DNA from 2 places in the Herbiconiux sp. 11R-BC genome. Region 2 is predicted to be linked to the other one. Evidence: predicted binding sites of a transcription regulator. Region 2 holds the regulator's gene; the other holds the start of a gene.
The links. Region 2 encodes HrcA, which represses chaperone genes, less so after heat shock. Its sites were predicted from a motif close to TTNGCACTCGNNNNNNNCGAGTGCNAA; they were not measured.

Region 1 (15,125 bases), on a different contig from region 2:
CTCGGTCGATGCCGCCGACCTCGCCGTGATGGCAGCGACGCTCGCCGACGGAGGCGTCAACCCGGTGAGCGGTGAACGGGTGGTCTCCCAAGACGTGTGCCGGGACACTCTTGCGGTGTTGGCCGCGAACGGGCTCTACGAGAGATCGGGAGAGTGGCTCTTCGAGATCGGCCTACCCGGCAAGTCGGGTGTGGCGGGCGGCCTCGTCACGATCGCACCCGGGAAGGTCGGCGTCGGGACGTATGCACCACGCCTCGACTCCGCGGGGAACAGCGTGCGGGGTCAGATCGCCACCGCCTATCTGTCCCGCGCTCTCGGATTGAACATCTTCGCTTCCGCACCCCAGGCTCGCACTCCCGCCATCGACCAGCCGACCGCACCCATGATCACCGACGCCGAGGGGCTCACATCATGACCGTTCCCGAAGTCGCGCCCGCCACTCGTGCATCGTGGGTGCCCATGGTGGGGCTCTTCCTCGCCCAGATCCTCATGTCGTTCAACGTCTCCGCCCTTCCTGTGTCGCTCGGTGGCATGGTCCACGACTTCGGTGTCCCTCCCACGGATGTCAGCACCGCCATCGTGACGTATGGTCTGGTCGTCGCCGCCCTCGTCATGGTCGGCGCGAAGATCGGGCAGCGGGTCGGCTGGGTCACGGTGTTCCGGGTGGTGGTGGCGCTCTTCGCCGTCTCAGCCCTCACGATGATCTTCGCCCCCTCGGTCGGATGGGTGATCGTCGCGCAGGCCCTGGCCGGCGCGTCCGCAGCCATCATCGTCCCGTCTCTCGTGGCGCTGATCGCCGAGAACTACCGCGGCGCCCAGCAGGCGACCGCGATCGGCTCCCTCGGATCAGCGCGAGCCCTGGCCGGAGTCAGCGCCTTCCTCATCGGCGGAACGCTTGCCACCCTCGTGGGATGGCGGCAGGTGTTCATCATCGTGCTCGTGCTCGCCGTGGCGGTCTTCATCCTGAGCTTCCGGCTGGTCTCGGAGAAGGGAAATCCGGCCGTCAAGATCGATGTGGTCGCGGCCGTGATCATCGGCGCAGGAATCGTCATGCTGACGCTCGGTGTCAACAATCTCAACAGCTGGGGCCTGCTCCAAGCCGGGCCAGGCGCCCCGTTCGATGTTGCGGGGCTCTCGCCCGCACCGCTGCTCATCGTCCTGGGTATCGTCTTCGTGCAGCTCTTCTTCGCCTGGACGAGACGCCGCACCAAAGCGGGCAAGGTGCCGCTCGTGAGCCTGAGCGTCTTCGGGTCGTCGAAGGAGCGAGCCGCGGTCTACGCGATGTTCATCGTGGTCCTGATGGAGGCCGCCCTGAACTTCACTGTGCCGCTCTACATTCAAATCGTGCAGGGCCGGACCCCGTTCGATACCTCCCTGGCGATGCTGCCGTTCAACCTCACCGTCTTCGTCACCGCAACACTGGTCGTGCGCTTCTACGGGCGATTCTCACCCCGCACCATCGGAATGTTCTCCTTCGTGCTGACGACCGTCGCCCTGGTCTGGCTTTCGTTCGTCGTGACCAACAACTGGGAGACCGTGCCGATCATCCTCGGTCTGTTCGTCTTCGGTGTAGGCCAGGGCGCCCTCGTGACCCTGGTCTTCAACGTGCTCGTGACGGCCTCGCCCAAGGAGCTTGCCGGCGATGTCGGTTCGGTGCGTGGAACCACCCAGAACCTCGCTTCTGCTGTCGGCACCGCCATCGCCGGTGCGCTCCTCGTCGGGATCCTGAGTGCGAACGTCGCCTCCGCCCTGGCCACGAACGTCGACCTCCCGCCCTCGCTCGTGTCCCAGGTCGACCTCGACAACACGAATTTCGTGAGCAACGACCGCCTCCGAGACGTCTTGAGCGAGACGGACGCCACGCCGGCACAAGTCGACGCCGCCATCGCCCTGAATGAAGACGCGCGCCTCCGCGCACTGCGGATCGGACTGATCGCTCTGGCCGGCATCAGCGCCTTGGCCATCATCCCGGCCAGCCGGCTACCCAAATACCGCGCAGGTGAGATTCCCGAGAGCGTCGCCACAGGTACACCTTCATAAGTCAGGAGGGCTCTTCGTGGCGAAGAGGCGTGGGGCCCCACAGGTGGGCCCCACGCTGATCATCCTCGTGGATGAGGAGAGGCCACTGACACCATCATCACCTCCACCAGAGACGACGACCGCACCCGGGTCAGCTGGTCAGAGCCGTCTGCCCCTCAGTCGCCGTCTGGGACTGCACCTGGATCTTGCGGGGCTTGGCCTTCTCGCTGACCGGGATGATCACACTGAGCACCCCGTTGTCGTAGGACGCCGAGATACCCGCCGTGTCGACACCTTCGCCGATGCTGAACTGGCGGAGGTAGCTGCCCGCGGGGCGCTCCTGCGCCAGCCACTTCGCACCCTCCGCCGAGGCCACCGTCCGCTGCGCACGGATGGTGAGCAGCTGACCGTCGACATCGATATCGACCGAGCCCGGATCGACTCCGGGCAGGTCGGCGTTCAGCACGTAGCGGTCCTGATCGCGGTACAGATCCACCGGCATCACGCGCGGACCCGTGCGGGCCTGAAGCAGGCCGGACGCGAGACGGTCCAGCTCGCTGAAAGGATCAAAAGACATCGCCATAATGAATCAATCTCCTTCCGAAGTGAGGAGTTGAGCGCACATCGCTCAACTACCGATAATTTAGCACTCCTGCCGACCGAGTGCTAAGTACTCTCGGCTTGAAATCTCCTGAGAAGCTGCGCACGCCGTTCGCCGGCAGCTGGCTACTTCGAGTAGGGGTCGGGGTCACCGTGATTGACGAATGTGACCGAGCCTTCGTCGCGGGAGCCGTCGGCGCCGATCGCCGCGTAGCTGTAGGTGTGCGGGCCATAGCAGCTGAACGGCACCACGACCGATCCGGTCGCGGGCAGAGGACCTTCGAACGGGTTGGCCACGGGGTCAGTGGTGTCGATTCCGATATAGACGGCCGTGGTGTCTCGGGCCGAGTAGTCGAAGGTGAGATCGAAATTCAGTTGGGCGGGGACGGCGTCGGTCCCCGTAACGCAGACCACCTGGACTCCGTGGGTATTGAACACCTGCATCAACGGCTTCTTCACCGGGGTCGAGCTCGGAGTCGGGTCGCTGGGCGCGGCATCGTGGGACCCTGAGCTCGAGCTCGAGCCGGATGCCGAATCGTTCTGATCACTCGGCGATGGCGTCGCGGTCGTGACCGCGGTCGGCGAGGCGGAGGTGCGCGTGCTCGTCGGCGACGCGGTCACGGGCGCGCTCGTGGACGATGTCGACGGGCGGAACAGAATCAACGCCAGCAGCACGACCACGGCGAGCAGCAGGACTCCGATCGCGCCGAGGATCACCGGCAGCAGGACATTCTTCTTGCGGGGCGCGGTCTCACTCACAAGGTTCTCCTTGCACGGATCACAGTCGGTTGTCGTCGAGCCGTCGATCGTCGAGCGAACGGCACGGGTTCCAGCCGCTTCCCCGAAGGCTTATCGCCTGCGTGGCAGGTTACCAGCCAGGCGCAACGCAGCGGAAGCCTGGGGCAGCGCCGGACTCATGGCCAAGAAGTGAGTGAAACACAGATGGTAGGGCGGACGGGACTTGAACCCGTGACCGGCGGATTATGAGTCCGATGCTCTAACCAGCTGAGCTACCGCCCCGATCGCGCGGCAGCCCCGGGAATCCGGGCCCACCGCGGGTCAACGATACCGCTTCGGCGTCGCCCGGCCGGTCAGGAGACCTCGTCGGCCTTGGCGGTGGCATCCTCACGCGCCTCCGCCGCCGCCTCGGACTCCGCCTCGGTCGGCTCGGCCGGGGGCACCACCACGACGGGCGCGGTCACGGGCTCGCCGCGGTAGAGGTGCTCGAAGGTGTTGAGCGTGCGGGTGATGTCGTGCGCCGCCACGATCGAGAGCGACTCCGTCTTCATGGCGTCGAACTCGGCCTGAGGCAGGCGCAGCACCTTCTCGAGCTTCGCCGCGAGGTCCTCCGCGCTGCCCGGGGTGAAGAGGTAGCCGTTCTCGCCGTCGTGCACGAGGTGCGGCAGCGCCATCGCGTCGGCCGCCACCACCGGCAGTCCGCTCGCCATGGCCTCCATGGTGGCGATGCTCTGCAGCTCGGCGATGGAGGGCATCGCGAATACCGAGGCGCGCGTGTAGAGCCGCGTCTTCTCCTCCTCGGTGACGTAGCCGGTGAAGTTCACCCGGTCGCCGATGCCGAGCTGGTTCGCCTGGTTCTGCAGGTTGCGCAGCTGGTCGCCGCCGCCCACGATGTCGAGCTTGACGTCGAGGTCGGCGGGCAGCATCCGCACCGCCTTCAGCAGCACGTCGAGGTGCTTCTCGCCCGCCACACGGCCGACGAACAGGATGCGGTTCTCGGTTCTCGGGCTGAAGTCGGGCACGTAGCGGTCGGCGTTGATGCCGCACGAGATCGCATAGATGTCGTGGATGCCGGTGGCCTTCTCGAAATAGTCCGCAGCGCGGCGCGTGGGGGCCGTCACCGCATCCGCCCGGATGAACGAGCGCCGCGCCGCCGCCCAGGCGAGACCGATCGCCCAGTTCTGCAGGAACTTCGGGATGCCGGTGAAGGCGAGCATGTTCTCGGGCATCACGTGGTTGGTGCCCACGATGCGGATGCCGCGCTTCTGCGCCTCGGTCGACACGCCGCGGCCCACGATGATGTGCGACTGGAAGTGCACCACGTCGGGCTTCACCTCGTCGATGATGCGCGCGCTGTTCTGCTTGATGCGCCAGGGCAGCGCGAAGGTGAGCCAGTCGTGCGGGTACCAGCGCCAGCTGTAGAGGCGGTGCACGGTGACCTTCTGGCCGTCGAACTCCTCGACGTGGGTGCCGACGGGCAGCTTCGCCGAGGGTGCCACCACGTGCACGTCATGACCGCGGGACGCGAGTCCGGAGGCGAGGTGCTCGGCGAAGCGCGCCGAGCCGTTGACATCGGGCGAGAAGGTGTCGGCGCCGATCAGGATCCGGAGAGGTCGCCTTCCGGCGTCGGCCTGAGCCGTCGCATCCGTTCGACCGTTCACGTCTCGGGGGTCTGTCAAACCGTGCTCTCTCTGTGTTCGCTGCGCATCCGCCGCGTTCGTCACTTCTCGCCGGGGACGCCTGTGAAGAACCTACCTTAGCGCTGCGCCTGCGGGTGGTAACGCGCCAGGCCGAAAACGCCCAGGATCGCGACAGCCCCGAAGGCGAGGTAGGCCACGAGTGCCCACGGCGGCGCCTGCGAGGCCTCGCCGAGCACCACGATGCCGATCGCCACCGCGACCAGGGGGTCGATGACGGTGAGTCCGGCGATCACGAGGTCGGGCGGGCCAGAGGCATAGGCGTTCTGCACGAAGTAGCCGCCGAGCGCCGCGGCGGAGAGCAGCCCGGCCAGGGCGAGCAGGGCCAGCCAGTCGATCTCGGCCTGGAAGACACGGCTGATGACGACCTTCGCGAGGGTGGCCACGAAGCCGTAGAGCACCCCGGCGCCGACGATGTAGGCGATGGCCTTGAACCGCTTGCGGAGCACACCGAACGCCACCGCGAAGAGCGCGAGCACGACGGCCAGCACGATCAGGATGACGACGAGGTCGCGCGTGGTCACCGGCTTGTCGACCGCGGTGAACGCCGCCACCAGCACGAAGGCTCCGACGCCGCCGACGCAGAGCACGACCGACACGACCGAGCTGCGGTTCAGCTTCACGTGGCTCACCCGCGAGTTGAGCACCGCGGTGATGACGAGGGCGACAGCTCCGAGCGGCTGCACCACGATGATGGGCGAGAAGCCGAGACTCGTGAGCTGGAAGACGATCGCCAGCCCGAGCATCAGCGTGCCGATGACCCAGGAGGGCCGGCCGAGCAGCGCCAGCATCTGGCGCACGCTCAGGCCCTTCTCCACGTCGTGGGTGTTCGCCTCGACCTTGGCGACGCCCCGGTGCTGGAACTGCGCACCGAAGCTCAGGAACACCGCGCCGACGAGGGCGATCGGGATGCCGATGAACTGCTTCGGATCGAGGGCGATCTGATCGCCGAGTTGCAGCAGTTCCGAAGGCACCCGACGACCCTACCCCCGCCCGGCCGCGGTTAGGCTTAGCGAATGGCAGTTCTCCCGATTCGCATCTCCGGAGAACCCGTTCTCCACTCCCCCGCCGCGCCCGTGGCCGAGATCACCGACGAGGTGCGCTCGCTCGTGGCCGACATGTTCGAGACCATGGATGCCGCACCCGGCGTCGGCCTGGCCGCCCCGCAGGTGGGCGTGGGCCTGCGGCTGTTCGTCTTCGGCTGGACCGACGACGACGAGGTGACGCACCGCGGTGTCGCCATCAACCCCACGCTGTTCATCACGCCGACCTCGATCGACCCGGCCGACCCCGACACCGAGTCCGAGGGATGCCTGTCGTTCCCGGGCGAGCGCTTCCCGCTCGTCCGCGGCGAGTCCGCGATCCTGCGCGCGACCGACCTCGACGGGCAGCCCTACGAGATCGAGGCGTCCGGCTGGCTGGCGCGCATCTTCCAGCACGAGTTCGACCACCTCGACGGGGTGCTCTACGTCGACCGCATCGACCGGCCCTACTCCCGCACGGCCGCGAAGATCGAGCGCAAGAAGGGCTGGGGCGTGCCGGGCAACGCCTGGCTGCCCGGGGTCGACGACCTCGACGCCTGAACGGCGCCCTAACGGAGGAGATTCGGGGGTCATGTCGACGTATTGCAGACGTGACCCCCGAATCTCCTCCGTTGCGCCTCACGCCTCAGGTGAGCAGCCGGATCAGCGCCGCCACCGCCGCCGCCGCGATCACCACCACCACGAACGGCACCTTGAGCGCGTAGAGCCCGGCCGCCACGAGCACGGCGGGCACCCGCGCGTCGAGCTGCACGCCCTGCCCCGCGCCGAGCGTCTGCACGGCGATGAGCGCCGAGAGAAGCGCCACAGTGAGCAGGTTCGCGATGCGCGCCACCACCGGATGCTCGAACGCGCGCGGGGGCACCAGGTAACCGGCCGCCTTGAGGGCCACGCAGATCACCGAGGCGGCGATCACGATGTTCCAGCTCGTCACGATGCGGCCTTCTTCGCGAAGAGGTTCAGGCCGCCCACGACGATCGCCACGAGCGCGGCCACGAGCACGGGCAGCCCCGGCGTGAGCACCGGGGTGAGCAGCGCCGCCACGAAGGCCGCACCCACCGCCACCGCCTGGGTCTGGCGTTCCTTGAGGCGTGGCCACAGCAGGCCGAGGAAGGCGGCTGCGGCGGCCGCATCCAGGCCGTAGGCGCTGACGTCGCCGATCAGGTCGCCGATGAGCGCGCCGAGCAGCGTGGTGAGGTTCCAGCCGAGGTAGATCACGACGCCGGTCACCCAGAAACCCAGCCGTTGAGCGGATGCCGTGGGCTGCGCGGTCGCGACCGCCACCGACTCGTCGATGGTCAGCTGCGCCGCCGCGGCCCGCCGCCAGAAGCCGGGTCCGATTAGCGGCGCCATGCGGATGGAGTAGAACACGTTTCGGGTCCCGAGCAGCGCGGCGCTCGTGATGGCCGCGCCGCCCGCCGAGAGGCCGCCCGAGGCGAGCACGCCGATCAGGGCGAACTGCGAGCCGCCGGTGAACATCACGAGGCTGAGGAAGCAGGTCTGCCAGATGTCGAGGCCCGAGAGGGTGGCCAGGGCGCCGAAGGAGATGCCGTAGGCCGTGGTGGCGAGCCCGACGGCGAGGCCGGCCCGCAGGGCGGCCGTGTCGGCCGGGGTGCGCGGGGGTCGCCGCCCGGTGCGTATCGGGCGTATCGGGCGCACTGCGCGCCCCGGCTGCTCGTCGGCGGGGTCACCCGGTGCTGCGTCGGCCATCACTCGATGATGGCAGAACGCCGCCGGGCGGACGACGGACGACGCCGTTCGATCGCGCTAACCGGCCGTGCCGCGGCGCCTCCGCACAACCTGCACGAGCACGACTCCGGCGGCGAGGGCGAGCAGTGCGCCGATCACCACCGCCCCTGCTGCGAAACCCGTGCTGGCGAGGAACTGCTCGACCGGCGTCCCACCGGTGGGTCCCGCGGCCACCGCGGTGCTCGAAGGCGTCGTGGTGGGCTCGGCGGTCGGGGAGTCGGTGGCTCCGGCCGTCGGCGTCGGCGTCACGCTGGGAGTCGGCGTCGGAGTGACGGCGATCGGCGCCAGCACTGTCAGGGCGACCGGAGCGCTGGGCCCTGAGGGGTCGTAGTAGAGCGTCTCCGCGGGAAAGTAGCTCGCGGTGAAGGAATGGTCCCCGCGCAGCAGATCGCTCACCACCAGCTCGGCGGTTCCGTTGCTCACCGGAACGTGAGCCAGGATGATCGGCCCGTCGGTCAAGGTGACCTCACCGGAGGCCGCGGCCGGGGTCACCGCCGCGGTCAGAGTGACCGGGTCGCCCTCGGTCACCGGGCCGGCCGGTGTCACCGTGAGCGCGGCGGTGGCCGTGACCTTCGTGATCACCGGAGCGGGCGACACTGCGTAGCTCGTGCCGGTCGTCAGTGAGAGGGTCGACTCGAAGGCGCTCGGCGAAGCGACGCCGATGCCGTTCTCGAAGCGCAGGCACTGCAACTGCACAGTGATGGCGCCGGCGCTCGAGTAGTCGGCCAATGGTGTGTCGAGGCTCGCGCGGGCCGGCGCTGCCGCGTCGGCGATCGTCTGCACGCTGCTGATCACGATGGTCGAAGCGCCGTTCACCACAGCGAGGCGGGTGGCGTCGTGGAAGTCCACCGGGCAGGCCGCCGACGCCACCGCCGTCGAGAAGCTCGGAAAGCCGGCCGAGACCGTCGAGGAAGGTCAGCGATCCCGCGCTCGCGGCGTTCGCCGCCGGGGCCAGCACCGCCGGCCCGGCCACGGCCAGTGCGACGACCGGGAGGATCAGGAGGCGACGCAACGAAGAGATTCTCACAGGCGGCTTTCGTCGAGGGGATGCGATGAGCGGACTGCCGCAGGGCAGCACGCGTCACCGTATGGGCGCTTTCCGACGCGGAATCAGACGGCCGGTGACGACTTCGTGAACCACCTGCAACGCGCTCCTGCGCAAGCGGCCGTGAGACCTCCCGTGGCGCCACGGGTTCGCAGCCCGTTCGCGCACGCTCCACATTCGGGTAACCAACCGAACCTAGGTTCGACGCGTCATCCTGTCCCGCATCATCCGACGGCCCACCCCTTCCGGCCGTGAGAGAGGCCACCTGTGAATCAGCTGCCGCCCGAATGGGCCGACCCCTCGGTCGCCGACGAATCGCTCTCACCGCGAGACCTGACCCGCCGTGGCCTTCTCCGGGGCCTGGGCCTGCTCGGCATCGGCGTCGGCTTCCAGGTCGCCGGCAGCGCCACCGGGATGTTCGGGGCCGGTTCCGCCTTCGCCGCGGCATCCACGGGAACGGCGGCCGCGGGCTCCACCACCGACGATCCTGCCCTCGTCTACCTGGTGGGCGACCATCACGTGCACTCGGTCTACAGCCACGACGCGAAGTACTCCTTCAGCCAGCTCACGAAGGCAGCCCAGGACCACGGACTCGACTGGCTCGCCTTCACCGAGCACAGCAACTGGGGCCACGCCAACGCCGGCGGTGCGCTCGACGAGCACCGCGAGATCCTGGCCGCTCGAAACGAGAATCCGCGCATGCTCGTGTTCCAGGGGCTCGAGTGGTACATCCCGGCCGCGGAGCACGCCACGGTGCTCGTGGCCCCAGGCCCCAGCGAGGCTCGTCTCCTGCGCTCGTTCGAGCTGGCCTTCGACGGCAAGCTGCTCGGCTACACCGAGGGCTCCGTGGGTCACCCCGACACCGCGCGCAACCGCGCCCACGCCCTGGCCGCGCTCCAGTGGCTCGCGGCGCGCAAGGCCGATGGCACGATCGACGACGTGATCGTGCTCGCGAATCACCCCGCGCGCCTCGGCATCGACTCCCCCGAAGAGATCCGCGACTGGCGCGACGCCGCGGCGGGCATCATGGTCGGCATGGAGGGCGCTCCTGGCTCGCAGGGCGCCGCCATCCCGGGCTGGCGCGGCAGCAACAGTGTGCGCGGAGAGTACGAGAACTCCCCGACCGCCCAGACCTGGCCGGGCTTCCCGAGCGAGGCCTTCGTGACCTACGGCGGCTTCGACTGGATGACCGCGACGGTCGGCGGCATGTGGGACGCGATGCTCTCCGAAGGCAAGGGCTGGTGGATCACGTCCAACTCCGACGTGCACCGCGTGGTGTTCGACAAGTGGGCCAACGGCACCATGCCTGCCGGGCTCACCTTCGACACCGCCGGTCGTCTCGCCGACCCCGTGCTCACCGATTCACCCCAGCCCGGCAGCGACTTCTGGCCCGGCCAGTTCAGCCGCACGCACGTCGGCGTGGAGTCGCTCGGCTACCTCGAGGTGATGGCCGCGCTGCGCACCGGCCGGGTCTGGGTCGACCACGGGCACCTGATCGATGCACTCGATGTACGCCTGATCGTCGACGGCCAGAGCACTCGAGGCGTCACTCTCGGCGGCCGCCTGACCGTGACGAAGGGAACGCCGATCACGCTGCAGGTCACCATCACGGCGGCGACCCGCCCCAACTTCAACGGCGACGTGCCCAAGCTCGCGAACGTCGACCTGATCCGCGGCGCCGTCACGGGAGCGGCCCCCGACCGCACGCAGTGGACGGCGCCCGACACCCGCGTGGTCGAGCACCGGGACGTCTCGGCGAAGGGCGGCACCTTCACGCTCACCTTCCCGATCACCGACGTGCAGTCGTCGTTCTACCTCCGGCTGCGCGGGGGCGACGGCAAGCGCACCGGAACCGGCCTGCTCGGCGCCCAGATCGACGCTTACGCCCCTCAGGCGCACCCCAAGGGCGACGGCAACCCGTGGGTCGACCTCTGGTTCTACGCGAACCCCATCTTCGTCGACGTGGTCTGAGCCACGCGGAGCAGAGGAAGCCCGGTCGTGCCCGCGCGCGACCGGGCTTCGTCGCGTTCGGGCCGGAAGGCGGCCGGAGGCGGGAAACGCCCCGGAGACGAGAAAAGGCCCCGCGGGTGGAGCCGCGAGGCCTTCGCTCCCCGACTTGGACTCGAACCAAGAACCTGCCGGTTAACAGCCGGCTGCTCTGCCAATTGAGCTATCGAGGAATGCTGCTGAATGAGCGTCAATACACTATCACTGATTTCGGAGGCGTTCCGTCACACGCACCTCCGCCGCCACCGCCGAGAGGGGGTTCAATAGCCCGCCTCAGGGTCGACGCGCCCCGCGAATTCGCCGGTCTCGAGGAACGCACGGACATTCTGCCGGATGCGCTCCGCGAGCAGCGGGGCGATCATCTCGGGCGTGTCCGCCGAGTGCGGGGTGACGATGACGTTCGGCGCCGTCCACAGCGGATGCCCGTCGGGCAGGGGCTCCGGCGCGGTGACGTCGAGGCCCGCGCCCGCGATCTCGCCGGCCTCCAGGGCGGTGACCAGCGCATCCGTGTCGACCAGGCCGCCGCGGGCGATGTTTACGAGCACGGACGTGGGCTTCATGGCGGCGAACTCGGCCGCTCCGAAGAGCTCGCGGGTGCCACCGGTGAGCGCGGCGGCGACCACCACGACGTCGGCCGCCGGGAGCACCTCGCCGAGCCGGTCGCTCGTGACGGTGCGGGTGGCACCCGCGACGGGCTCGGCGCTGCGTCGCACGATGGTGGTGGTGCAGCCGAAGGGCTCCAGCAGCCGCAGGAGCTCGAGAGCGATGCCTCCGGCGCCGACGACGACCACCTCGGCTCCGTAGAGCGTGTGGCCCGACTTCGGGCCCCACGAGCGCGCCCGCAGCCGCATCGGCAGCTCGCGCAGCAGCGCCAGGGTGAGCACGAGCGCGTGTTCGGCCACCGGTTGCGCATAGGCGCCCTTCGCGCTGGTCCAGAGGAGATCGGGCCGCGACGCCGTGCGCAGCTGTTCGGCGAAGGCGTCGACGCCCGCCCAGGGCAGCTGCACCCACTGCACCTGGGGGTTGGCGTCGAGGATCGGGGCGAACTGCCCCGCCGGCCCCGACTCGAGCCACACGAGGCCCCTTGTGTCCGGCCCGAGCGGCGCGACCGTGCCGCCGGCCTCCTCGACCGCCTGCACGAAGCGCGGCTCGGGGTCGGGAAGCACAGCGATCGGACCCGGGGTCGGGCGCTCCGCCAGCGGCAGGGCGACCGGATGCACGGCGAGCACGGCTTGGTGACGGCCGGTGAAATCCAGGGGGGTCATGCGTCTCCGAATCCTTCGCTCTCGGTCTCTTCGCTCACGGCCTCATCGCCCAGAGGCTCGTCACTGTCCGCCTCATCGATCTCCGCCTCGGCCCCGTAGAACTCGCGGGCGAGTCCGGCGACATAGGGATGCCGCGGGTCGCCGAGCACGTCGTCGATCGATCCGAGACCCACCACCACGCCCTCGTGCACCACCGCGATGCGGTCGGCCGAGCGTCGCAACGTCTCCAGGTCGTGGCTCACGATCAGGGCGCTCGCCCCGCGCGAGCGCTGGAGACCCGCGATGACGTCGACCACTGTTCCGCGCACCGAGACGTCGACGCCGGCGGTCGGCTCGTCGGCGATCAGGAGCACCGGGTCGAGGATGAGGCCCCGCGCCACCGCCACACGCTGGCGTTGGCCGCTCGAGAGCTCGTGCGGCAGTTTCAGCATGGAGCCCACCGGCAGCAGCAGAGCATCCACCAGCGTCGCCGCCTTGAGCCCGGCCGCGTGCCGGTCGTAGCGCTTGTCGCGCAGGAACAGGGGCTCGGCCACGAGCTCGGCCACGGTCATGTTCGAGGTGAGGTTGGAGCCGGCGTCCTGCGCCACGTACCCCACGCCGAGGGTGAGTTTGCCGAGCTTCGAGCGCTTGATGCCGCGCATCTCGAAACCGAGCACGTCCAGGCTGCCCCCGATGATGCGCGGCGAGCTCTCCCGCGAGGTGCGGAGCGCCGCCTGGCCCGAGGCCACCTGTGCGAGCGTGGACTTGCCCGACCCGCTCGAACCGACGAGGCCGATGATCTCGCCCGGCTCGATGGTGAGGGTGAAGCCCTTGACGGCCGTGTAGGCCGAGCTCACACTGTGCGCCGGATATTCGATCGTCACGTCCGACGCGGTGAGTACGTTTCGATCAACCATAGGCTTCGAGCCTAAGTGTCCCGCCGTCATTCCGCCTGGAAGGCGCGTCGGTCGACTTCGAGTTGCACGAGCTGGCGCTGCACCTCGCGGTAGCCCTCGGGATCCGCCACGGCGTCGGTGCGCTGCAGCCGGCCGCGCAGCTCGTCTTTGCGGTGCCTCAGGTGGCGGTCGATGAGCGCGATGGTGATGCGCCGCAGGTAGATCTCGGGCGCCTTCTCGGGGCGCTCGGGCAGGGGCGCGACCGCGAGCTGCTCCACCAGCGAGCGGAACTCCTCGGGAACGTCTGCCTGCACGATGCTCGCCCAGTCGTGACGGTCGAAGTGCTCGACGTTGCGGCCGATGGAGTCGCGGATGGCGGCCAGCGCGCCGTTGTTGAACCCGCAGCCGCTGGCCTGCACGAGCAGCTCGCGACCCACCACTGTGGGAGCCTGCAGCATGGCCATCAGGGCGTCGCGCTCGGTGCGCACGGCCGTCGTGGAGGGAAGCTGGGTGAGCGACACCCGGGGGCGCGGTGCGGGCGCCGCCTCGAGCACGGCTGTGCCACCGCCCTCGCCGAGGGTCGCGGGCTGGTGCGCGGGGCGCTGGGGCGTACCGTCCGGGCCCGAACCGGATCGGCTACCCGGCTGACCACCGGCCGGTGTGCCGGCCAGGGAACCGGATGCGCCGTTCGCGCCGGCTGCACCGGCACCGGCCGACGACGCCCGGCCGCTGCGCTCCACCGCGCGCCGCACCTCGTCGAGCTCCATGCCGAGCATGCGCGCGAGCTGCCGGGTGTACCCCGGGCGCACGGCCGGGTCGCGGATGTCAGCCACGATCGGCGCCGCGTCGCGCAAGGCGGCCACCCGCCCCTCGACGCTCTCGAGGTCGTAGGCCGAGAGCTTCTGCCGGATGACGAACTCGAACATCGGCTTCTTGCTCTTGATCAGCCGCCGCACGGCGTCGTCGCCCTTGGCCAGGCGCAGGTCGCAGGGGTCGAGGCCGTCGGGCGCCACGGCCACGTAGGTCTGCGCGGCGAAGCGGTGCTCTTCGCTGAACGCGCGCATCGCGGCCTTCTGGCCCGCCGCATCCGGATCGAAGGTGAAGACCACCTCGCCGAGCCCGGCGCTGTCGTCGGAGAGCACGCGCCGCATGATCTTGATGTGGTCGACGCCGAAGGAGGTGCCGCAGGTGGCGACGGCCGTGGTGACGCCGGCGAGGTGGCAGGCCATGACGTCGGTGTAGCCCTCCACCACCACGACCTGCCGGCCGCGCGCGATGTCGCGCTTGGCGAGGTCGAGCCCGTAGAGCACCTGCGCCTTGTGGTAGACGATCGTCTCGGGGGTGTTGAGGTACTTCGGGCCCTTGTCGTCGTCGAACAGCCGGCGGGCGCCGAAGCCGACCGTCTGGCCGGTCTGGTCGCGGATCGGCCAGATGAGCCGCCCGCGGAAGCGGTCGTAGGTGCCGCGGTCGCCGGAGCTCAGGAGCCCCGCCGCGCTGAGCTCGGCCTCGGTGAAGCCCTTCGACTTGAGGTGCTTGCCGAGGTTGTCCCAGCCCTGGGGGGCGTAGCCGACGCCGAAGTGCGCGGCCACCGAGGCGTCGAAGCCGCGCTGGCCGAGGAAGGCCCGGGCCGCGTCGGCGCCGGGCATGGTGAGCTGCTCGGCGAAGTATTCGCGAGCGGCCTCGTTCGCGGCGAGCAGCCGGGCCCGGTTGCCCTGGTCGGCGGCGGCTCCGCCGTCTTCGTAGTGCAGCTGGAAGCCGATCTTCGCAGCCAGGCGCTCGACGGCCTCGGAGAAAGTGACGTGGTCCATCTTCTGCAGGAAGGAGAACACGTCGCCGCCCTCGCCACAGCCGAAGCAGTGGTAGTAGCCCACCTGGGGGCGCACGTGGAAGCTCGGCGACTTCTCGTCGTGGAACGGGCAGAGACCCTTCATCGAGCCCACGCCGGCGCTCTTCAGGGTGACGTAGTCGCCCACGACGTCGGCGATGTTGGTGCGCGACCGGACCTCGTCGATGTCGCCGCGGCGAATCAGTCCTGCCATGTCTCTAGGATACGTTCCGGGCGCCGACAGGCGCCCCGTGCCCGGCGTTCG
Region 2 (15,125 bases):
TCTCGTTGAGCGCGTCGTAGAGCGGCCGCAGATAGGGGTCGATCTTGTCGGTGAGCGTGCCGGGAAGGTAGCCCAGCCGCTCGCCCGCCTCGACCGCCGGGCGCGTGAGGATGATGCGCTCGACCTCTTTGCGCTGCAGCGACTGCACGGCCTTCGCCATGGCCAGGTAGGTCTTGCCCGTTCCCGCCGGCCCGATGCCGAACACGATGGTGTTCTCGTCGATCGCGTCGACGTAGCTCTTCTGACCCAGGGTCTTCGGCCGCACGCTCTTGCCGCGTGCCGTGAGGATGGCCTGGCTCAGCAGCTCGGCCGGGCTCGTGGAGCGGTCTTTCTCGAGGATGCGCGCCGAGGTCGACACCTCGGCCGGGGTGACGTCTTGCCCGTTGCGCACCATCAGCAGCAGCTCCTCGACGAGGCGGCGGGCGCCCTCGACCTGACCGGCGTCACCGGAGATCGTGATGTCGTTGCCGCGCACGTGCACGGCGACGAGGGGATATTGACGCTCGATCGTGCTGAGCAGCCGGTCTTGCGGCCCGAGAAGCCGCACCATCTCGATACCGTCGATGTGCAGCCGCGCCTCGGCCACGGGGGCCGGGGTCGGAGTAGGTCGTGCGTCAGCCCTGTCCAAGGGATCCTTCCTCGAGGCCGCCCCCGAGCACGTGGGCGTGCACGTGGAAGACCGTCTGTCCGGCGCCGGCGCCGGTGTTGAAGATGAGTCTGAAGTCGCCGCCCGTGAGCTCGGTGGCGAGGGAATTCGCGACGGCCACGAGCTCGGCGAGGAGGCCGGGGTCGCCGACGGCCAGTTCGACCACGTCGCGGTACTGCTCCGTCTTCGGAACGACGAGGACGTGCACGGGCGCCTTGGGCGCGATGTCGGGGAACGCGATGACGCGCTCGGTCTCGGCGAGGATCGTCGCCGGGATCTCCCGGGAGACGATGCGGCTGAATATCGACGGCGAGCCGGTTTCGGTGGACATGGCTCCATTGTAGTTTTGACGCCCACCGGATCGGCGGCCTGTGGACAACTCGGCCGCCCCGGTTCGCTACGGGCGTTCTGTGGAGGAGAGGTTGCTCCGGCTCAGCCCGGAGGCGGGCCCGGCAGCGAGCGCAGCCGCGACCTCACCACCGCCCGAGTGCGACGTTCAGCACGGCGAGCGCCGCCGGCCCGGCGCTCGAGGTGCGCAGCACCTCGTCGCCCAGCCGCACGGGCTTCGCTCCGGCCGCGCTCAGCTGCTCGAGCTCGCGCTCGGAGGCACCGCCCTCCGGCCCCACCACGAGCACCAAGGGGCGCTCGTCGGCTGCGTCGAGCACCAGCCCGGTGAGTCGCAGCTCGGCGCCCGGCTCGAGCACGAGCATCCGGGTCTCCCCCGCGAGCCGCACGAGTTCGCGCAGCTCGGCGAGGTCGCCCACGGGCGGCACGAACGGCCGGATCGACTGCTTCGCCGCCTCGCGCACGATCGTGGTCCAGCGCTCGACGCCCTTGGCGATCTTCGGCCCGACCCAGCGCGACACCGATCGTTCGGCCTGCCAGGGGATGACCGCCGAGACGCCCAGCTCGGTGGCCGTCTGCACAGCCATCTCGTCGCGGTCGCCCTTCGCGAGCGCCTGCACGAGCACCGTGCGCGGCGAGGGCTCGGGGTGGACCGACGCCGACTCCACGGCCAGCTCCAGCTCGCGCGCCTCGGCCCGCGTGACCACACCGCGCACCACGAGGCCGTTGCCGTCGCCGATCGCCGTGTGCTCGCCCACGCGCATCCGGTTCACCGTGGTCGCGTGCCGCGCCTCGTCACCGGAGAGCACGACGACGTCGCCGACCTCGTGCGGCACCAGGGCGAGGTCGGCCCGCAGATAGAGGGAGCTCATGCCTGTGCCGCTCAGACGTTGAGGAAGCGGTCGCGCAGCTTCGCGAACAGCCCCTGCTGGAAGTGGCCGAGTGCCGGTGCCGGGTACTTGTGCGCCGCGGCGAGCTGCTTCATCAGCTCCTTCTGCTTGTGGTCGAGCTTCGTGGGCGTCACCACCTGGATGCCCACGCGCAGGTCGCCGCGCCCGTTGCCGCGCAGGTGGGAGACGCCGCGACCCTTGACCGTGAGCACCTCGGCGCTCTGTGTGCCGGGCTTGATCTCGAGCTCGATGTCGCCGTCGAGGGCGGCGACGGTGGCCGTGGTGCCGAGCACCGCGTCCCACATCTGCACCTCGAGGGTGCAGAGCAGGTCGTCGTCGTTGCGGGAGAACACCTCGTGGTGCTTGACCTTGATCTCGAGGTAGACGTCGCCCTGCGGACCGCCGGCGGGGCCGACCTCGCCCTGACCGGGCAGCTGCAGGCGGAGACCCGTGTCGACGCCGGCCGGGATGTCGACCGGGATGGTGCGGCGGGCGCGCACGCGGCCCTGGCCCTGGCAGGTGGTGCAGGGGTTCGGGATGACGGTGCCGTAGCCCCGGCAGGTGCCGCAGGGCGCACTCGTCACGACGTTGCCGAGCAGCGAGCGCACGGTGCGCTGGATCGAGCCGGCGCCGTGGCAGATGTCGCAGGTGACGGGCGAAGTGCCGGGCAGACAGCAGGAGCCGTTGCAGGTCTCGCAGAGCACGGCCGTGTCGACCTCGAGATCGCGGTGGGTGCCGAACACGACCTCGCTGAGGTCGACCTCGACACGCAGCAGCGCATCCTGGCCCCGCTCGGCGCGCGACCGGGGGCCGCGCTGCTGGCTCTGGCCGCCGAAGAAGTTCTCGAAGATGTCGCCGAAACCGCCGAAGCCGCCTCCGGCGCCGCCGAAGGTGGGCTGGGGGCCGCGGTCGTAGTCGCGGCGCTGGCCCGGGTCGCTCAGCACGTCATAGGCGTGCGTGACCTGCTTGAACTTCTCCTGCGCATCCGGGCTCGGATTCACGTCGGGGTGCAGCTCGCGCGCGAGCCGGCGGTAGGCCTTCTTGATCTCCTCGGGCGTCGCTTCACGCGAGACGCCGAGCACGTCGTAATGGTCAGCCACTCGGGGCTTCTCCTTCGTTCGATGAGGTCGTTCGATGAGTTCTGGGGGACGGGGAGCGGATGCGGGCCCGGTCAGCCGACGCTGCCGGCGTCTCCGAGGGTGCGCGAGAGGTAACGTGCGACGGCGCGGACCGCCGAGATGTTGCTCGAGTAGTCCATGCGCGTGGGCCCGAGCACGCCGAGGCGCGACACAGAACCGCCGATGCTGCTGTAGCCCGAGGCGAGGATCGAGGTCTCACCGAGCCCGAAGGACTCGTTCTCGCGACCGATCGACACGGTGATGCCGCGCTGGTCGGCCTCCATCTCGCTGAACAGGCGCAGCAGCACCACCTGCTCCTCCACCGCCTCGAGCACGGGGAGGATGCTGCCGTGGAAGTCGTCTTCGGTGCGCACCAGGTTCGCCGCACCGGCGATCAGCAGCTTCTCCTGCCGGTTGGCCGAGACCTGCTCGAGCAGGGTGGCGGCGACGACGGATGCGGTGGGCTGCAGGGCGGGAGCGAAGCGAGCCGGGACCCCTGTGAGGGCAGCGGCGGCCTCGAGGAGCCCCAGGCCCCCGACGGACTCGTTGAACCGGGTGCGCAGTTCGGCGATCAGCTCGTCGTCGATGTCGCCCGGTACCTCGACGATGCGCTGCTCGACGTGGCCGGAGTCGGTGATGATGACGGTCATCAGGCGGCGGGGCGCGAGCGCCACGAGCTCGATGTGCCGCACGCGCGCCTGCGAGCGCGAGGGATACTGCACGAGCGCCACCTGGTGGGTGAGCTGCGAGAGCAGACGCACGGTGCGCGCGAGCACGTCGTCGACGTCGACCGAGGAGTCGAGGAAGGTCTCGATGGCGTGCCGCTGGGCCTGGCTGAGCGGGCGCAGGTCGGAGAGGTGGTCGACGAAGAGCCGGTAGCCCTTGTCGGTGGGAACGCGGCCGGAGGAGGTGTGCGGAGCGGTGATGAGCTCCTCCTCCTCGAGGAGCGCCATGTCGTTGCGGATCGTGGCGGCCGAGACCCCGAAGGCGTGGCGCTCGGCGATGCTCTTGGAGCCGACGGGCTCGCGGGAGGCCACGTAGTCCTGCACGATCACGCGGAGCACTTCGAGACTGCGTTCGGAAACCATCGGAACACCCTCCTCTCGCGCCTGCCGCCGGCGGTGCACGTTGGCACTCACGCTACCGGAGTGCCAATTATATCCCCGATCGACGGGCGGAACATCCGGTCATCCTGAGTGAAAATCATTGCCGCGGGGCACGCCCGGCGCTATCTTGTCTCTGTGCAACGACTGCACGAAGAAAATGCCCAACGTCTGAGAGGCGCGAGACATGACTGACCCCAACGCACAACCGCCGCACGACCCGGCCGCCGGCCAGCCCACTCCCCCGCCCGGACAGCCGACGCCGCCTCCCGGGTACCAGGCGCCTCCTCCCGGCTACCAGCAGCCCCAGCCCGGCTACGGAGCGCCCGTCGCCGCGGCGCCGCTCTCGCCGGCCGACGACAAGCAGTGGGCGATGCTCGGCCAGCTGGGCGGCATCCTCGGCTTCATCCCGCCGCTGATCATCTGGCTCGTCTTCAAAGACCGCGGTCCGCTGACGAACCAGGAAGCGAAGGAGTCGCTGAACTTCCAGATCACCGTCGCGATCTTCGTGGTGGGCCTCTACATCCTCGGCACCATCACCTCGTTCATCTTCATCGGGCTCCTCCTGCTTCCGCTGGCGTGGGTCGTGCAGATCGTCGGTGTGATCTTCGCGATCATCGCGGGCGTCAAGGTGAACCAGGGCGGCACCTACCGCTACTTCTTCAACTTCCGCTTCATCAAGTAGCAGAAGTCGCGAGAGGGTCTGCCCGAGGGCAGGCCCTCTCGTCGTTTAACGGGCGCGATCAGGTGAGGCGGCGCACCACCGCGTCGGCCAGCAGACGGCCCTTCAGAGTGAGGTCGACCGTTCCCGCGAGGGCGGCACGGCCGTCGATGAGGCCGTCGGCGATCAGGCCCGCGATCTCGCGCCGCGCATCCGGAGCCAGCGAATCGACGCGCAGCACGCCGCGCACGCGGCTGAGCAGCAGCACGCGCTCGAGCTCACGGGTGTCGTCGTCGATCGATTCGCGGCCGGCGGCGGGCGACTCCCCCGCCGCGATGCGCCCGGCGTAGGCCGCCGGGTGCTTGACGTTCCACCACCGGGTGTCGCCGACGTAGCTGTGCGATCCCGGCCCGATGCCCCACCAGTCGTGGCCGAGCCAATAGCTGAGGTTGTGCCGCGAACGGGTGCGCACGCCGTCGCGCGACCAGTTGCTCACCTCGTACCAGTCGTAGCCGGCGGCGCCGAGCCGCGCATCCGCGAGCTCGTACATGTCGGCCTGCAGATCGTCGGAGGGCTCGGCCACCTCGCCCGAGCGGATCTGCCGCGCGAGCTTCGTTCCCTGCTCCACGATCAGGGCGTAGGCCGAGATGTGGTCGGGCTCGTTGGCGAGCACGGAGTCGAGCGAGCGCGACCAGTCGTCGAGGGTCTCGCCCGGCGTGCCGTAGATGAGGTCGAGACTGACCTGGAGTCCGGCCTCCTTCGCCCAGCGCACCACGTCGGGGATGCGCTCCGGGTCGTGGGTGCGCTCGAGGGTGGCCAGCACGCTCGGCACGGCCGACTGCATGCCGAAGCTCACCCGGGTGAAACCAGCATCGGCGAGCGTCTGCAGGTAGGTGGAATCGACCGAATCGGGGTTGGCCTCCGTGGTGACCTCGGCATCCGCGGCGAAGCCCCAGATGTCCCGCGCCGCGCCGAGCATGGCCGCCAGCTGCACCGCGGGCAGCAGGGTGGGCGTTCCGCCGCCGAAGAAGACGGTGGAGAGAGGGCGTTCCGCGACTCCGGATGCGCCGAGCACGCCGGAGGCGAACTCCATCTCGGCGACGGCCTGAGACGCGTAGTCGGACTGCTTGACGCCCCGCAGCTCGGTGGCCGTGTAGGTGTTGAAGTCGCAGTAGCCGCAGCGCACGCGGCAGAACGGCACGTGCACGTAGAGGCCGAGGTCACGCTCGGCCGATGCGGCGGCGCTCGTGAGCGGGAGCAGACCGTCGGCGGGGGCCGGGTCTCCGAGCGGGAGGGTGGAGGGCATGGGCTGGCGGGCGCTGCCCTAGACGCCCTTGCTGGGCATCAGGGCGCGCAGGTAGCGCTTCATGGTGCGGGCCTGCACGGTACGCACCACGGGGTAGCCGAGCCACGACAGCCAGCCCGCGGGGCGCGAGAAGGCGCGCACCACGATCCAGACCGAGTCGTCGGAGAGGTGCTCCACCACGAAGCTCTCCTCACCGGCGGCGGGATGCCCGGGCAGGGTTCCGTAGGCGAAGCCGACCCGGCCGGGCTCGTTGACGAGGTAGACCACGCGCACGGGCGCGCGGAACCGCATCCCGAGCACCGTCATCGCGAGCACGGCCGTGGTGCCGGCGGACACGAGCGGTGTGCCGTCTTCGCCGTACGCCTGCTCCGGATGCGCGGCGCGGGCCCCGAGCGGAACCCCGACCTCGTCGTAGACCAGCCCCGCGTAGTCGGTGTCGGTCGGGGCGGGAGGGCGCACGTCGCCGACGCCGATCCCGGCGCCGCGCTGGGCGCCCCAGGCCAGGAGTTTCGCCGAGGCGGCGTCGAAGCGGGCGGTGCCGCTGCCGAGGCGCGCACGGCGCTCAGCCGGGCGGTAGCCCTTCGGCGGGAAGTAGAGCAGGTCTTCGGCCTGCGTGGCGCCGACCGCTCCGTAGCTGAGGGCGACTCCGGCGCGCGGGTCGTCGTCCTGGAGCACCGCGACCCGGGTCGAGCGCACCGGCCCCACGGCGCGCGAGGACGAGGTGGCGCTCGGCATCACTTCTTGTCCTTCTTCTCCACGTCGCCCGAGAGGGCGGCGATGAAGGCCTCCTGCGGCACCTCGACGCGACCCACCATCTTCATGCGCTTCTTGCCCTCTTTCTGCTTCTCGAGGAGCTTGCGCTTGCGGGTGATGTCACCGCCGTAGCACTTGGCCAGAACGTCTTTGCGCATGGCGCGGATCGACTCGCGCGCGATGATGCGGGCGCCGATCGCGGCCTGGATGGGCACCTCGAACTGCTGGCGCGGGATGAGCTCGCGCAGGCGGCCCGTCATCAGGACCCCGTAGGCGTAGGCCTTGTCGCGGTGCACGATGGCGCTGAAGGCATCCACCTGCTCGCCCTGGAGCAGGATGTCGACCTTCACCAGGTCGGCCTCCTGCTCGCCCGCGGGCTCGTAGTCGAGCGAGGCGTAGCCCGCCGTCTTGGACTTGAGGTTGTCGAAGAAGTCGAACACGATCTCGCCGAGCGGCATCGTGTACTTGATCTCGACGCGGTCCTCGCCGAGGAACTCCATGCCCTGCAGCGCGCCACGGCGGCTCTGGCAGAGCTCCATGATGGTGCCCACGTAGTCTTTCGGCGCCAGGATGGCGGCGTTCACGATCGGCTCGGTGACGCTCGCGATCTTGCCTCCCGGGAACTCGCTCGGGTTCGTGACCGTGACCGTCTTCTTGTCCTCGGTGGTGACGTGGTAGATCACGCTCGGAGCGGTGGCGATGAGGTCGAGGTTGAACTCGCGCTCGAGCCGCTCGGTGATGATCTCGAGGTGCAGGAGGCCCAGGAAGCCGCAGCGGAACCCGAATCCGAGGGCGACGGAGGTCTCGGGCTCGTAGACGAGCGCCGCGTCGCTGAGCTTGAGCTTGTCGAGCGCCTCGCGGAGCACCGGGTAGTCGGTTCCGTCGATCGGATACAGGCCCGAGAACACCATCGGCAAGGGCTCGGTGTAGCCGGGCAGCGCCTGGGTGGCGGGCTTCGCCGCGGTGGTGACGGTGTCGCCGACCTTGGACTGGCGCACGTCTTTCACGCCCGTGATGAGGTAGCCGACCTCGCCGACGCCGAGGCCCTTCGAGGGCGTGGGCTCGGGGCTGGAGACCCCGATCTCGAGGATCTCGTGGGTCGCCCGCGTCGACATCATCTGGATGCGCTCGCGCGGGTTCAGGTGGCCGTCGATCATGCGCACGTAGGTGACGACGCCACGGTAGGCGTCGTAGACGGAGTCGAAGATCATGGCGCGAGCCGCGGCATCCGGATCTCCGACGGGAGCGGGGATGAGCTGGGTGACGCGGTCGAGCAGCTCTTCGACGCCCGCTCCGGTCTTGCCCGAGACGCGCAGCACGTCGTCGGGGCTGCCGCCGATGAGGCTCGCGAGCTCCTTGGCGTACTTCTCGGGATCGGCGGCCGGGAGGTCGATCTTGTTGAGCACCGGGATGATCGTGAGGTCGTTCTCGAGGGCCAGGTAGAGGTTCGCGAGGGTCTGGGCCTCGATGCCCTGGGCCGCGTCGACGAGCAGGATGGCGCCCTCGCACGCGGCGAGGGAACGGGAGACCTCGTAGGTGAAGTCGACGTGCCCAGGGGTGTCGATCATGTTGAGCGCGTAGGTGCTGCCGTCGAGCGACCAGGGCATGCGCACGGCCTGGCTCTTGATGGTGATGCCGCGCTCGCGCTCGATGTCCATCCGGTCGAGGTACTGGGCGCGCATGTCACGGTCGCTGACGACGCCGGTGATGCCGAGCATCCGGTCGGCCAGGGTCGACTTGCCGTGGTCGATGTGCGCGATGATGCAGAAGTTGCGGATGAATGCGGGGTCGGTGGAGGCAGGTTCTAGTGCCTTCAGGGCTTTGGGGCTCACGCATTCCTCTGGTGGATCGGGGAGATCGTGCCGAAAGATCGGTCGACCTATTCTGCCATGCCCCGCCCCGCCGGACTCACGACGAAATGTGGTGGAATGCGGCGGCCGTTCGCGGGTTGAATCGTCGTATGGCTATCTTCCTCACCGGCGCGACCGGTTTCATCGGTTCCGCAGTCCTCCGTCAGCTCCGCGGCCAAGGCCGCGACGTCATCGCCCTCGTGCGCACCGAGGAGAAGGCCGAGGAGGTGCGGGCGGCGGGAGCCACCGCGGTTCTCGGCACCCTCACCGACGGCGAGCTCGTGTCGCGGCTCGCGCTCGAGAGCGACGGCGTCATCCACCTCGCCTCGCCCGGCGACGCGTCGAGCGCGGCCACCGACGACGCCTTCGTGACGGCGGTGCTCGCCGGGCTCGAGGGCAGCGACAAGCCCTACGTGCACACGGGCGGCATCTGGGTGTTCGGCTCGGGAGCCGACCTCACCGAGTCGACACCGCTCGACCCGCCCGCGCTCACCGCCTGGCGGGTGCCGGTGGAGGCTCGGGTGCGCGCGGCCGTCGGCGTGAAGACGACGATCATCGCGCCCGGCGTCGTGTTCGGCTACGGCCAGGGAATCCCGACGGTGATCTCGGATGCGCCGCGCGGCTCGGGCACGGCGCCCGCCCTGCAGCTCGTCGGCGACGGCTCGCAGCACTGGACCACCGTGTTCGTCGACGACCTCGCTGAGCTGTACATCCTGGCGCTCGACCTCGCGGACGCCGGCTCGTACTACATCGGCGCGAGCGGGCAGAACCCGACCGTGCGCGAACTCGGTGAGGCCGCGGCGACCGCCGCCGGGCTCGACGGGCGGGTCGAGGCGGCGTCGGTGGAGGCGACGCGCGCTCGGCTCGGCGGGCCCTTCGCCGACGCGCTGCTGCTCGACCAGCAGGCCCGCGGCAGCGCGGCGCGCATCGACCTCGGCTGGGAGCCCAACGGCCCCACCCTGCTCGAGGAGCTGCGCTCGGGCTCCTACGCCCACTGAGCCCTCTGCTCCTCCCTCTCGGACTCGTCACTTTCGGCTCGAAGCCCTCGCGCTTTCGCGCCGAAAGTGACGAGTCTGCGTGGGGAGTTACGGCAGGGGGATGGCGGCAGCGACCTCGGCGGGGGTGAGGAACGCGTGCTCGCGTTCGACGTGGTGCACGAGCGCGACCAGGGCGGCGTTCAGCGGCGCCTCGCGCGACGCATCCTGCGCCTGCTGCACCACGGCCCCGTTCAGGTGATCGATCTCGGTGAGCTGCCCGCGACGGATGCTCTGCAGCGTCGACCCGGGATTCGGCGTCGCCCCCATGCGCCGCGCCATCAGCCGCGGCAGCAGTTGCGCGAGGCCGGCCGGTGCCGCGGAGAACAGGCGCAGCACCGGATCGCTCAGCCCGAGCAGCGGCTCGAAGCGCACCCCGTGCGCCCGGGCGACGCCCACGGCCTCGCGCATGCTCGCGGTGAGCACCCGGCGCAGACGCGCATCCGCCACCGTCTGCTGCACCGAGAGCCCGGTGATGGCCGGCAGGGCGTTGATCTGATTGACGATGAGCTTGGTCCACTGCGCGCCCGCGAAGTTGGGCGTCTCGGCCACGGGGAGGAACGCGCCCAGCGTGTCGACGGCGAAGCGGAACGCGCTCTGCGGCGTCGACGGCAGGGCGCCGAGGTAGGTCTCGGCGGGAGTGGTGATGGCCACCTCGCCGGGCGAGAGGTACGACGCCGCGAAGAGGGCGAGGCCGCCGATCACGGGCGTGCCCGGCAGCTGCGCGGCCGCGGCCTCCGAGCCGCCGAGGCCGTTCTGCACCACGACCAGCGGTACACCCTCGAGGTGCGGCGCGTTCGCGGCCAGGGCGGCGTGCGCATCCTGGGCCTTCACGCAGAGCACAGCGAGCTCGGGGGTGACGGTGAGGGTTTCGGAGGCCCGGGGTCGGGCGGTGTGCTCGCCCCAGTGGCCGGTGAGATGGATGCCGCGCTCGGCGACGGCGGTGAGCTGGGCTCCGCGGGCGGTCACCTCCACCTCGTGGCCGGCGCGATCGGCGAGCGCGGCGATCACGCCGCCCACCGCCCCGGCGCCGATGACGGCGATCTTCACAGCTCGAGACCGTACGCGCGGGAGGGTTCGATGCCGGGCGGGTTCTCGCGCTCGGGCATGCGCGCGAAGCCCATCGACTCGTAGAGGCGGTGCGCCGAGGTCATCCCGGTGCCGCTGTTCATGACGACGCGGGTCGCGCCGCGCTCGCGGGCGGTGTCGATGACGAACTGCGTGAGCAGGCGGCCGAGACCGCGGCGGCGCGCATCCGGGTCGACGGCCAGCAGGCGGAACTCGAGCTCTCCCGGGCGGCCGAGGTGGAGCGTCTCCCCCGGGCGTGGGAGCGTGACCGAGGCGAGCACACGACCGGTCTCCTCCTCGACGGCCACCCAGACCTCGGCGGTCTCGACGTGGCGGGCGACGTCGCGAACCTCGTCGGCGTAGTCGCCGGAGATCTCGAGATCGGCACTGTAGGCGGCGAAGCGCTGCTCGGAGGCGAAGGCGATCTCGTCGGCACGGATGCGGCGGACGACGATGCCCGAAGGCGACGGGGAGGAATCGGGCTGTGCGGTGGCCACCGCCGAGCCGGCTGCGGGCGCCGCCGGCGAATCGGCCGGGGATCCGTCCGACGAGGACATGGGCCCTGTGGACAGCGGACGTGTGCCGATCGTGGAGGCGGGGGCGTCGACCGAATCGGCGGCGTCGGCCACCTCGGCGGCGGAGTCCGGGCTCGCAGCGGCCGCAGTCGGGCCGGTCGGCGCACCGGGAGCCGCCTCCGCACTCGCGGGCGCGGGCAGGCGCCGGATGCCCTCGAGCAGGTCGGCGGTCGAGGCCGCGGCGCACAGGCGGATCCAGCCCTCACCCATGCGGCCGAACGCGCTGCCCGGCGCCACGGCGACGTGCTGCTCGAGCAGGAAGCGCTCGGCCCAGGAGGCCACGTCGCCCCCGGTGGCGTGCGACACGTCGACCCAGAGGTAGAAGGCGCCGGCCGGATCGAGGTAGCGGATGCCGCGCTCGTCGAGGGCGGCGGCGGCGCGTTCGAGGTTGTCGCGGTAGTGCTCGGCGGCGGCGGAGACGTGCTCTTGCGGGCCGGTCAGGGCCGTCACCACCGCACGCTGGGCCGGCGTGTTGACGCAGCTGATCATGGCCTCCTGGGCCGAGCGCAGCAGAGGCGCGAGGCCGGGAGGCGTGAGCAGCCAGCCCACGCGGGCGCCGGTGAGGGCGTAGGTCTTCGACGCCGAGAACACCGTGAGCACACGGTCGTCGCCGCCGAGGCTCGCCAGGCTCGTGTGGACGGTGTCGTAGGTGAAGCGCTCGTAGACCTCGTCGCTGATCACCCAGAGATCGTGGGCCTCGGCGAACGCGAGCAGGGCCGCCAGCGTGTCCCGGTCGAACACCGCGCCGAGCGGATTCGACGGGGAGTTCACGATGATCGCCCTCGTGCGGGCGGTGACGAGACGCTCGAGCTCGGCGAGGTCGGGGGTGAAGTCGCGTTCGGGATGCAGCGGATACGGCACCGGGGTCGCGGAGAGCAGGTGCGCGTTCATCGTGAAGGTGGTGTAGCCGGGGTCGGGCAGCAGCACTTCGTCGCCCGGATCGAGCACGAGGCTCATCGCGAGGTACAGAGCCTGGGTCGCGCCGGTGGTCACCCAGACCCGCTCGGTGTCGGTGCGGATGCCGTTGCGCTCGGCGACCGTGCGCACGATCGCCTGGCGCAGCTCCGGGATGCCGCCGTTCGGCGTGTAGTCGGTGTCGTCGGCCTCCCAGGCGGCGGCCGCGGCGTCGAGGATGGCACCGGCGACCGGCACGTCGGGCTCGCCGACGGCGAGGTAGATGACGTCGTCGACCGAGTGCGCCAGCTCGAAGATGCGGCGGATGCCCGAGGGCGGAACCGAGTCGGTGTGGGAGGCGAGTCGTGGCATAGGCTTCTACGGTACCTCGTGCCCTGTTCGCGCTGTCATCCGGCGGATTGTTCCCGAGGGAAAGAACTGGTAATGTTGCCTGTTGGCTTACGCATCCACAGCGTTCTGTTGGGTGCGAACAGCGAGTGGCTCCTTCCGCGGCTCGGCCGCAGCGGACCATCGCACCGCATTCATCCGAATCAGATACAGAGGTTAATTCCGTGGCAAACATCAAGTCGCAGATCAAGCGCATCGGCACCAACAAGAAGGCCCAGGAGCGCAACAAGGCGGTCAAGAGCGAGCTCAAGACCGCGATCCGCGCGACCCGCACCGCCGTCGTGGCGGGCGACAAGGAGAAGGCCTCGGCCGCTCTGCTCGTCGCCGGCAAGAAGCTCGACAAGGCGGCGTCGAAGGGCGTCATCCACAAGAACCAGGCGGCGAACCGCAAGTCGGCCATCGCCAAGCAGGTCAACGCTCTCTGAGCTGAGCTGTTCTGAGCCGACCGGCTCTGAGTCGCAGACATTCGTGAAAGGCCCCGCTTCGGCGGGGCCTTTTTCGTGCGTCTCGCGCGTCAGGTGCAGCCTGCCCGCGGCTGGGCTAAATGGTTCCGCGGGCCGCGATGACGCTGATCATGCGTTCGAGGGCGAACACAGGATCACGCCCGGCTCCCTTGACGCTCTCGTCGGTTTCGGCGAGCACCTGGATGCTCCGGCCGAGACCCTCGCTCGACCAGCCGGAGAGATCGCGGCGCGCCCGATCGACCTGCCACGGCGCCATGCCGAGCTGCCCGGCCAGCTGGCCGGAGGCCCCGCGCGTGCCGAGCACCTTCGCCATCGTGCGGAGCTTCATGGCGAAGGCGGCGACGATCGGCACCGGATCTGCGCCCGAGGCGAGCGCGTGGCGCAGCAACGCCAGCGCGTCGCCGTAGTTGCCGGCGATGGCCGAATCGGCCACCGCGAAGGCGTTGGTCTCGACGCGCCCCGCGTAGTAGCGCTCGACGGTGACTTCGGTGATCTCCTCGCTCGCGTCGGAGACGAGCTGGGCGCAGGCGGCCGAGAGCTCGGCCAGGTCGTCGGAGAAGGCCGAGACCAGGGCGCGAATGGCTCCCGGAGTGGCTCGTTTGCCGGCGGCGCGGAATTCGGCGGAGGCGAACTCGTACTTGTCGGAGTCGCGCTTGAGCTCGGCGCACACGATCTCGACGGCGACACCGGATGCCGCCCGCACCGCCTCGAGCAGCTTCTTGCCGCGCACCCCGCCGCCGTGCCGGAGAACGAGATAGGTGTCGTCGGCCGGGTAACCCAGGTAGGCGATGGTGTCGTCGAGGAACGCGTCGGTGCACTTCTCGACGGCGGACACCCGGATCAGCCGGGGCTCACCGAACAGCGAGGGACTCGCGAGCGAGAGGAGCTCTCCGGGCACGTAGGAGGCGGCATCGACGTCGGTGACCTCGAGGCTCGGGTCTTCGGCCTTCAGGAGATCCCGCAGTTGGCGGATCGCACGCTCGGCGAGGAAGGTCTCGGGGCCGGTGACGAGCACCACCGGCGACGGGCGCACCTGGTTCCACTCGAGCTGTGGGATGGCGACCTTGGCGCTCGCCTTCGCGGGCGCCTTGCTGCGGGCCACGGCCACGGGCACCTCCTCGATCGACTGCTCCTTCGCGACCCGCACCGACGTGCGGCCGCGGAATCAGCCTAGCCGCCGCCACCGATCCTTCGACCCTCCGGCGTCGCCTCCGACACCCTAAGGAGGCTTCGCGCGCTCGGTCCACACGGACATCGCCAGAGCGGCGCCCGAGAGAACGATGAGGCCCTCCTGGTCGGTGCGGAAGGCGCGGGTGCCGGCACGGCCGAGCATGCCGAGCAGGCGTTCCGTGGGATGACCGTAGCGGTTGTCGGCGCCGACCGAGATCAGCCCGATCACCGCCCGGATCCGCTGGTACAGGCGCTCGCTCTGGTCTGCCGAGCCGTGGTGTGCGACTTTCACCACGTCGACCTGACCGATGGTGTTCGCAGCGAGCACCGCATCCTGCGCCTGCTCCCCCAGATCGCCGAGGAAGAGCAGCCGCATCGCCCCACTGAAGAGCACGGTGACGCTCGCGGGATTCCCCGTGAGCGTGGCGCCGGTGCGTGGCCACAGCACGTCCCACCGGTAGTCGCCGAGCGTGCCCGACAGGCCGCGACGGCCGTCGGCGACGAGAGCGCCGGCACTGCGCAAGCGCTCGACCAGCCTGCGGTCGGCGGCCCCGTCGGGCGGCCCGACGAGGGCCCGGTCGACGCGGCCGAGTACCGCGTCGAGCCCGCCCACGTGATCGCGGTCGTAGTGCGTCAGCACGAGCAAGTCGATGCGCTCGATCCGCAGCCGGGTGAGACACGCAGAGAGCGGCTCCGGTTGCGGCCCGACGTCGACCAGCGCCACCTCACCGCGGCTGTGCACCAGCACCGCATCTCCCTGACCGATGTCGCAGGCGGCGACCTGCCAGTCCGGCGGGATCGCTCCTCCGCGCGCGATCGACCCGCCCGCGAGCAGACCGG

Region 1: a site for HrcA is predicted at 2,663-2,689, ahead of VD659_RS18735 (Hsp20/alpha crystallin family protein). Genes of this name have one in related genera too.

What each region holds. Positions count from the first base shown of each region.
Region 1 covers NZ_JBCEBO010000010.1:37,116-52,240, forward strand. The annotation lists gene glsA (glutaminase A) at 1-415, shown strand, start outside; gene VD659_RS18730 (MFS transporter) at 412-2,040, shown strand; gene VD659_RS18735 (Hsp20/alpha crystallin family protein) at 2,171-2,602, opposite strand; gene VD659_RS18740 (hypothetical protein) at 2,746-3,378, opposite strand; tRNA gene VD659_RS18745 (tRNA-Ile) at 3,563-3,639, opposite strand; gene VD659_RS18750 (glycosyltransferase) at 3,711-5,036, opposite strand; gene VD659_RS18755 (DMT family transporter) at 5,114-6,028, opposite strand; gene def (peptide deformylase) at 6,071-6,637, shown strand; gene VD659_RS18765 (AzlD domain-containing protein) at 6,723-7,028, opposite strand; gene VD659_RS18770 (AzlC family ABC transporter permease) at 7,025-7,804, opposite strand; gene VD659_RS18775 (Ig-like domain repeat protein) at 7,862-8,692, opposite strand; gene VD659_RS18780 (PHP domain-containing protein) at 9,156-10,859, shown strand; tRNA gene VD659_RS18785 (tRNA-Asn) at 10,996-11,068, opposite strand; gene VD659_RS18790 (D-isomer specific 2-hydroxyacid dehydrogenase family protein) at 11,156-12,160, opposite strand; gene VD659_RS18795 (ATP-binding cassette domain-containing protein) at 12,157-13,056, opposite strand; gene dnaG (DNA primase) at 13,083-15,074, opposite strand; gene VD659_RS18805 (deoxyguanosinetriphosphate triphosphohydrolase) at 15,079-15,125, opposite strand, start outside.
Region 2 covers NZ_JBCEBO010000007.1:38,113-53,237, forward strand. The annotation lists gene VD659_RS15550 (PhoH family protein) at 1-550, opposite strand, end outside; gene VD659_RS15555 (HIT domain-containing protein) at 615-977, opposite strand; gene VD659_RS15560 (16S rRNA (uracil(1498)-N(3))-methyltransferase) at 1,120-1,863, opposite strand; gene dnaJ (molecular chaperone DnaJ) at 1,875-2,981, opposite strand; gene hrcA (heat-inducible transcriptional repressor HrcA) at 3,053-4,087, opposite strand; gene VD659_RS15575 (DUF4870 domain-containing protein) at 4,290-4,787, shown strand; gene hemW (radical SAM family heme chaperone HemW) at 4,846-6,069, opposite strand; gene VD659_RS15585 (DUF1990 family protein) at 6,088-6,804, opposite strand; gene lepA (translation elongation factor 4) at 6,804-8,654, opposite strand; gene VD659_RS15595 (NAD-dependent epimerase/dehydratase family protein) at 8,783-9,670, shown strand; gene VD659_RS15600 (ketopantoate reductase family protein) at 9,758-10,756, opposite strand; gene VD659_RS15605 (aminotransferase class I/II-fold pyridoxal phosphate-dependent enzyme) at 10,753-12,615, opposite strand; gene rpsT (30S ribosomal protein S20) at 12,816-13,076, shown strand; gene holA (DNA polymerase III subunit delta) at 13,192-14,217, opposite strand; gene VD659_RS15620 (ComEC/Rec2 family competence protein) at 14,335-15,125, opposite strand, start outside.